DNA from 2 places in the Paenibacillus sp. FSL R7-0273 genome. Region 2 is predicted to be linked to the other one. Evidence: predicted binding sites of a transcription regulator. Region 2 holds the regulator's gene; the other holds the start of a gene.
The links. The regulator LexA, encoded in region 2, represses DNA repair genes until DNA is damaged. The targets are predictions, from matches to a motif close to CGAACATATGTTCG.
Positions count from the first base shown of each region.

Region 1: a site for LexA is predicted at 1,752-1,765, ahead of R70723_RS11155 (YhjD family protein). Genes of this name have one in related genera too.

Region 1 is NZ_CP009283.1:2,635,757-2,639,815, reverse strand. It holds gene R70723_RS11170 (MFS transporter) at 1-199, opposite strand, end outside; gene R70723_RS11165 (ROK family protein) at 314-1,339, opposite strand; tRNA gene R70723_RS11160 (tRNA-Leu) at 1,528-1,611, opposite strand; gene R70723_RS11155 (YhjD family protein) at 1,790-2,245, shown strand; gene R70723_RS11150 (hypothetical protein) at 2,316-2,534, opposite strand; gene R70723_RS11145 (hypothetical protein) at 2,622-2,939, opposite strand; gene R70723_RS11140 (xanthine phosphoribosyltransferase) at 3,045-3,617, opposite strand; gene R70723_RS11135 (YkvI family membrane protein) at 3,797-4,059, shown strand, end outside.
Region 2 is NZ_CP009283.1:4,142,526-4,146,584, reverse strand. It holds gene R70723_RS17570 (hypothetical protein) at 194-415, shown strand; gene R70723_RS17565 (hypothetical protein) at 492-710, shown strand; gene R70723_RS17560 (L,D-transpeptidase) at 796-1,134, opposite strand; gene lexA (transcriptional repressor LexA) at 1,305-1,931, opposite strand; gene R70723_RS17550 (LysM peptidoglycan-binding domain-containing protein) at 2,125-2,535, shown strand; gene R70723_RS17545 (DUF896 domain-containing protein) at 2,645-2,848, shown strand; gene R70723_RS17540 (hypothetical protein) at 2,897-3,424, shown strand; gene R70723_RS17535 (HAD family hydrolase) at 3,465-4,059, shown strand, end outside.

The DNA.
Region 1 (4,059 bases), 1.5 Mb from region 2:
CCTTAATTCCAAATTTACGCACTAATATAGCGGTGAATGAGCAGGCAATGAGATAACCCAGCGCATTCAGGGACAGCAGGCTTCCCAGCTGCTCCTCGTTCAAAGCAAAGTCAAACTGGATCCGGGGTATGGCCGGTCCTTTAATATTCTCCGAAATCCCGAAGATGATAAAGCCCAGAAAGATGGTAACCAGCTGCATAGCATATATTTTATTGAACCGGGTTGTACGCTGTTTCAACGTGAAGGCCTCCTGAAAGATGTGAATGTTAATTAGGGTCAGATTAAATATTCAGACCGGGCTTGATGCCCGTTACTATTTGCGTTCAACCAGCTGCAGCCGGTATGTCAGACGCTCCAGCGTAAGGGCGGTTATGCCGGTCATGTATTCTTCCTGTGTGTTATTTTTGATCAGCAGTGCAGGCATATGCTCTTGCGGAATATGCTGCAGACAGCCGTTAAGCAGCTCCTCCGTCATCGAGGGGTCTGTCAGCTCGCCGGTAACGGCCACCGAGACCGGATTGAGTATTGTGATGACCGAAGCCAGCATTTGAGCTGCCATGGGGATAAAGGTCTCCTGCTTATGCAGCCGCTGAAGCTGCTCCACCCGCGTGTATGCAGAAGGAAGGTACGAGATTTCTCCGGCAAAATTGGTTATCCCCGACACCATCCGCCCGTTTACGATAAAGCCTGCTCCCGGAAAATGATTCTTGGGAAAGGTGACTACGGCAAACGGCTGGTCCTCCTCCGGATTATGCAGCTGATAAAAACCGTATACGGTAGCATTCATGTCATTCTCAACAATGATATCCATATCGTACTTCTCGCTGAGCTGCTCACCCAAAGGGACACCGGCCAGCTCAGCCACATCACAGATGCCGATTACCCCGCGGTGTGCGACTCCCGGTATGCCGATGCCGGCTGCCTTTATATTGCTGTACTTCAGGGTCAGCTCTCCGATCAGCAGATCCACTGTATCCGCATCAATCCGGGTAAAGTCACGGGTCCCTTCATCCAGCCTGTCCCCAGTCAGATTAACCACTATGTAGGATACGGAATGCCGGCCGCCCTCAGTCCTCACCATCAGGCAGAGCACACAGGCATAATCTGCATTGAACCTATATTGTCTGGCAGGCCGCCCGCCGCTTGACTCCTCCAGCTCCTGCTCCAGCACCTCGCCGCTGCGGACCAGCTCGTTCAGAATACTGCCGCACGTAGCTACGCTCAGCTGCGTCATTGCGGCAACAGATGCCTTGGTTCCGGTTCCCGTTGCCTTCAGGCTGTTTTTCACCAGCTCCACATTGATCCGTTTGACCTGATGTGTATTATGAGATATTGACATAGCAGTCTCCCCTCGTGTCCCGGCAGGTTATTATAACTCTTTTAATAAGTGCAAATATAAAGGCTTCCTGCCTTGGTGTCAAGTACTTATTACAGGATTGCATACGATGGGCCAGTCATCAGTGTACATCCGCCCAGAACAAAAGAAGACCCGCATCGCCTAAGCGTTTACGGGTCTTCTTCACAGGATGCGGTCGAGAGGACTCGAACCTCCACGGTATTGCTACCACACGGACCTGAACCGTGCGCGTCTGCCAATTCCGCCACGACCGCATATTTATCAGCGCCACTTTCGCGGCCACAAGATAGATCTTACCATGTACAGACCTGAGAGTCAACACTTATTTCTTTTTCATTTCTTTTCATTAATTTTGGATAATTATTGCTTTTCATTATAAATTTAAGGTATAATAAGAACAAAAGTTCGCATACTATAAATGAGGTGATTTATATGGCGACTGCTACCAGAACTACTCTTAACACACCCATTATTCCTGAAGATATAACCAAAGACGAACTGTCCCTTGTGAGAAGCTATCTGCTGCTGACGTTTATTCATAAAGTATTTGAACGCGATTGCCGTGTAATCGGCAGGAGCGGACTATTCAAGACCCCTCAGCTCTACATGGAGCTGGTAACAAGCGCAACGAAGAAGACTTCGCTGATGCTGCAGGAGGTAACCCGCGAGCTGTCCTCCCACAATCTGAAGATTACCACCATCCGCCAGGATCAGCGTGGTGTGGAAGCCTCTTATGCCTGCCGGGGATATACCGGCGAGATCAATATCCAGTGGCCCGGCTTCCGCAACGAGATGATGCAGCGCATGCGTGCTTATCTCGGGCTGAATCCCGAGCTTGCTGTTCTGCCCAAGAGCGAAAGCGTTGAACAGATGGCAATGTCCATCTGAAGCCCTTTAGATTGCAACAGAGCCCCTATCCGTTTCCCGGACAGGGGCTCTGCTCTTTTTATTATTTTACCTACAGATCATCCAGACCTTTACGAGGCTCCTTGTATGGCTGAAATACATAATTACGGTCCAGCTTAACAACATGCTTATTAGGACGGCGTACCATCACCTGGGTATCATTCCATGCCAGAATGATGCCTCTTACGTCATTACTCTCAATAGCGTCACGGATGACGCGCACCTTCTCTCCCGATATGCGGTAGGCATCCAGCTGTTCATCACTGATCATGGCCATCCCTCCTTTCCATTAGCTTGTCCTATTCAAAAAAAGACCCAAATGAGATTCCATTTGGGTCTTGATTGCTTAACTAAGATCCTATATCAGCGCTTCATTCTTCTCAAACCAGAAGTCAAGAACTTTAGCGGACATCACACGTTGCTCCAGATATTCAACCTGATTATCTGTGAAATTCTGTTTCCAGTCGAATTCCAGCTCTTGGCATAAGCTAGTGATTGTCAACAGCTCTGACCATGCAACATAACGTTTGTACCAGAAAAATTGAGGATGTTCAATCATATAGGGATACAGATCGTCGAACTCTGTGTGTTTACAATCCAGCGCACGCTCGAAATGATCCTTGGCCTCGGTTAATTTATCAATAAAAAATTGCTCTGTCACCGGTTCTTTCCCCATTGTGACGCCTCCTCTCCTATGTCTAATCCTTATTATAAAGGAAAACTTATAGGGTGAAAAGAAGTTGTTTTAAAAATAGGCTATGTTCCTATAATTGTCACCGGTTTAATCGGCAAAATGAACCTTGCCGTCTTCAAGCGATTCTATACGGACGAGCGACTCCAGCCGGATGCCCTGATCCCTGATTGTACGCGCTCCAGCCTGGAAGCACTTCTCGACAACCACGCCCATTCCGGCAAGCTCCGCACCGGAGCGCTGGATGATTTTGATCAGTCCGCGCGCAGCATCACCGTTCGCAATAATATCATCAATAAACAGAACCTTATCCTGCGCTGAAATATATTGCCGCGACAGCATGATGTCGGTAACAATCCCTTTTGTAAATGACGGTACCCGTTCACACAGGGCATCCGGATCGGCGAGCAGTGTTTTTTTGCGGCGGGCGAATACAAGCGGCACCTTCATCTCCAGAGCGGTGGCAAACGCCACGGCAATACCCGAGGATTCTACGGTAACCACCCGCGTAATGCCTGCATCCGCAAATCTCCCGGCAAACTCCCGTCCCATTTCCATCGTCAGGATCGGATCAACCTGATGGTTGAGCAGGGCATCCAGCTTCAGCACCTGATCCGAAAGGACGACCCCTTCCTCTAAAATCCGCTGTTTCAATACTTCCATGACTTAGTACCTCCATTACCTTAATAATTCCAGACATTCCGCATGCGTAACCGTTCATTTCACCAGCACGGAAGTCATGTCCCTCTGGCTATCATCATAACCTGTACTATATGGACTGCACAAGGCAATCCGGCGGGCACAGCCCATTTTTATAATCACAGTACATAAGGAGTGAAGCTATGAAATCGTATGTCCGTACACTGCAGATTGCTTTCACCTATATCGGAACGATTGTCGGCGCCGGGTTCGCGACAGGCCAGGAGATTCTGCGTTTTTTTACCCGGTACGGCCACTGGGCTCTGCTGACCATTATGCTGTCGGCGGCGCTGTTCATCTGGCTCGGCACCAAAATGATGGTGATTGCCCGCCGGGCGGGAGCCGATTCCTATGAGGACTTTAACCGCCATCTGTTCGGCGAAAAAACGGGCAGCCGCATCAGCCT
Region 2 (4,059 bases):
TGCTCTTTTACGGACTGGGCTAAAATCAGGAATAGGGCATTATCGGCGGGCTTTCTGCAATAGGGAAGCTCGCGGTAATGCTTTTTTTATATGCCGGCAGTAAGGGGATTATCACATACATACATTACCAATTGTGTTATATTTGAAAAGTATATGTTTATTTGGAAGATAGACAGCTACAAGGGGGAAGCGGATGAACACGACGTATAAGGTACTGGTGTGTGATGCTGATTTGTTTGCTGCGGCGCTGGCTGAGGCGGATATATATGTATTGCAGGTTCGGGAGGGGCAGCCGCCGGTCTTTGCGGATTGTGCCGGTCCGCTGCAGAGGTGGACACCGGAATACATAGAGCTGGGCGGCATGACCTACAGGCGTAAGGATTTTGAATTCCGTGTGCGTATACCCGAAAAATAACAGCTGCCGGATCACACAGGCAGGAGGAGCCATTACAGCATCTCTTATACTATAAAACAGTAAAAGAGGTGTTAATATGGCAGAAAGAGAACGTGTAAGAATCCGCAGAGCAATCCGGGCCCTGCTGGCACAGCGGTCGGTCCTCCTGGAGCGGCTTGAAGAAATCAACGAGAACCTGCGCAGATTGCCTAATCCGAGCCGGGCCAGACGTGAATTGCTGGCGGCAAGGGTGTCGATCCGGGAAGCCCTGCGCTTGAACCGCATCGCTATCAGATTATTGCGCAGTGTGCTGTAGAACAACGCAAATATAGAACAATAAGGGGCATCCCGCAAGCCGTAACCGGCTGCTTGGGATGCCCCTTATTTGGTGATCGTTACTCTTATTGCCTGATAGTGACCCGTGTTCCGACCGGAACAAGCCGGGACAGGGCAAGTACATCTTCGTTATACATCCGGATGCAGCCGTGTGAAACCATGTGACCGATTGAAGCGGGATCATTGGTGCCATGGATACCGTAATGCGGTTTGGACAGTCCCATCCAAAACGCGCCGAACGGCCCGCCCGGATTAGGCTGCTTGTTAATAATGGTGTATTCGCCCTGGGGTGAAGCGGTCAGCATCGTACCGATGCCTACAGGAAAACCACGGGTTACAATGTCGTTATCCAGCAGATACAGCATACGCTGCGACAGATCAACAATGATGCGATAATTGGGCATAGTGATCAGCCCTCCTTCTCATACCAGCATATGTGCGGAATAGGGAGGCGGTTACCTGTGACGGGCAAGGAGGGCAGGACAGCGGGAGAGCGGTGTATCTGTATAGCTGGGTGCGGAGGCAGGAAAAAGGCTGTTACGCAGTTATGCGCAACAGCCTCAAGACAGGAGAATTAATGAATATCGCGGAAAAGTCCGATGACTCTGCCCAAAATGGTAACGCGGTTCAAGCGGAGCGGTTCATAAGCCGGGTTCTCCGGCTGCAGGCGGATATGGTCACGTTCTTTATAGAAGGTCTTAACAGTAGCTTCATCTTCTTCGGTCATTGCTACAACGATATCCCCGTTGTCTGCCGTCTGCTGCTGGCGGACAATAACATAGTCGCCATCCATAATTCCGGCTTCCACCATGCTGTCTCCCAGTACGGAGAGCATAAACACCTTGTTGTCGCCGACATAATGCGTAGGCAGCGGAAAGTAATCTTCGATATTCTCGGTAGCGGTAATCGGCACCCCGGCGGTGACTTTACCAACAACAGGAATACGGGTAACCGTCTGTACGAACTGATGTACATTCTCTGAATCTTCCTGTCCAAGCAGTTCTATCGCACGAGGCTTCGTAGGGTCACGGCGGATCAGGCCCTTCTTCTCAAGACGGTCCAGATGACCATGCACGGTAGAGCTGGAGGCAAGACCGACAGCTTCCCCGATTTCGCGGACGGACGGAGGATAACCCTTGCTGCGGACTTCGTTACGTATGAATTCCAGGATCGCCAGCTGACGACTCGAAATCTTTGACATTGGAATCAACCCCATATAGTATGTTTGGGAAAATTATAACATAGAACTTCCGTTCGTACAAACATAAGTTCTAACTCTTTGGTATGCCCGGAAACAAAGGGGAACAATTGTTCGAAAAAATATATTGATCAAAACACATGTTCGTGTTATATTAATCTCAAATTTAAGAACAAGTGTTTGGAGGTCGATGATATTGTTAAAATACAGTACTTACCGCAGCATCTACGACGAGACAAGTGAGGTTCAATCTGCCGGTGTCTCTGCTTTTGAATATGGTATTAGCCTGAAGAATGGAGTAGTATCCCTGTGCGGAGCAATGATGAATCTGTTCCGGGGAGGCCAGCTGGTGAAGCTTGCCCTGATTTTGATGCTGGTGATTTCCGGTTTTACAGTGGTAGGTAATGTATTTGCAGGTTCAGTATCCTCGGTAACACCAGCTGAACGCGTAGTTGTAGAACGCGGAGACTCATTGTGGAGCATTGCGCTTGAACATAAGCCGTCGGATATGAGGACGGTTGTATATATAGAAGGAATTAAGAAGGCAAGCGGGCTTGAGGGCAATGCTATACAGGCCGGGGATGTGCTGACACTGCCTGCATACTAATAGTTGCAGGAACAGAAGTTACGACAGGAAGAGCTTTCAGGGAGGAGACCTTGACAAGCTCTTTTTCTCATGGCAAAGTTAGAATGAATTTATAGGGGAGGGGAAAGCATTGAATATAGACGAATTGGTCGCACGCATCAATGAATTGGCACGCAAGCAGAAGAGCAGCGGCCTGACAGAAGAGGAACTGGAGGAACGCGCCCGGCTCCGCGAGATTTATCTGGGCAACATCCGCAAGAACTTCCGTGCACAGCTGGATACGATTGAAATCGTGGACAACGATGATCAGGGCAATAAGGGGCTTACACATTAGTCCTGCGGCTTTGTCATAGATATTTTAGGATGACTAGGGGGAACTCACATGGCCCGTTCTTGGGAAAGAATGGTTCAACGCAACACCAAGCAAGTCAATATGCAACGGAAGAAGCAAGGCAAGGATTCCATTTATGCCTCCAAATCATCATCGTCTGCAGGAGGCACTGACATTTTTAAAGGCCGCAACATTGTATTTCCGATCGTTCTGCTGCTGCTCGGGATGATGTTCTGGGTAGTGGGCTCCATTGATGAAGCCCGGGGGCAGGGTATACTGGCCAACTGGCTGGGCGTTGTCCTGTACTTTTTACTGGCAGCCCTGATTTTCTTCCGCCGTCCTTTTCTCAAGGTTGAGCGGGCCAGAGTTTCCACCATTAAATTTAACCGTGAGCGCTGGCTGCAGGCATCAGAGATTGAGAAGATTATCCTGTCCCGCAGCATGGTTTCCCTGAAATATAAAGGCAAACGCAAGCAGTGGGTATTCTCCAGATGGCTGAACCGTTATGATACCGAAGCGATGGGCGCCCGCCTTGAGCAGTTCGCCAAAGCCAATAATATTGAAGTAGTGCGTGAGTAGACAGATAAGATAGACCAGCATAGGGAGAGGGAGCGATATTATGCCGATTACTGCCGTACTGTTTGATCTTGACGATACACTGCTCTGGGATGAACGGAGTGTTGAGGAAGCCTTCCGGGCCGCCTGCGAAGCAGCCGGTGACACTGTTGATCCTCAGGAGCTGGAGGCCGCTGTCCGCAGGGAGGCCAGAAGCCTCTACGAATCTTATGAGACATTTCCGTTTACGAAGATGATCGGGATTAATCCGTTTGAGGCGCTGTGGGCGAACTTTACTGCCGGAGAGCAGGCTGAGTTCCGGCAGCTGGAACAGCTTGCTCCGGCATACCGCAAGGAAGCCTGGCGCCGCGGCCTGGCAGCTCTGGGTACTCAGGATGAAGGACTGGCTGAGCGGCTGGCTGCAAAGTTCGGCGAAGAGCGCCGGAGCCGTCCGTATATGTATGAAGAGACGCTGCAGGTGCTGGATGAGCTGCGCGGCAAAGTAAAGCTGCTGCTGCTTACCAACGGCTGTCCGGCCCTGCAGCAGGAGAAGCTGGACGGCGTGCCTGAGCTTATTCCTTACTTCGATCATGTAGTCATCTCAGGCAGCTTCGGCAAGGGCAAGCCGGATAAGGCAATTTTCCAGCATGCGCTTGAAC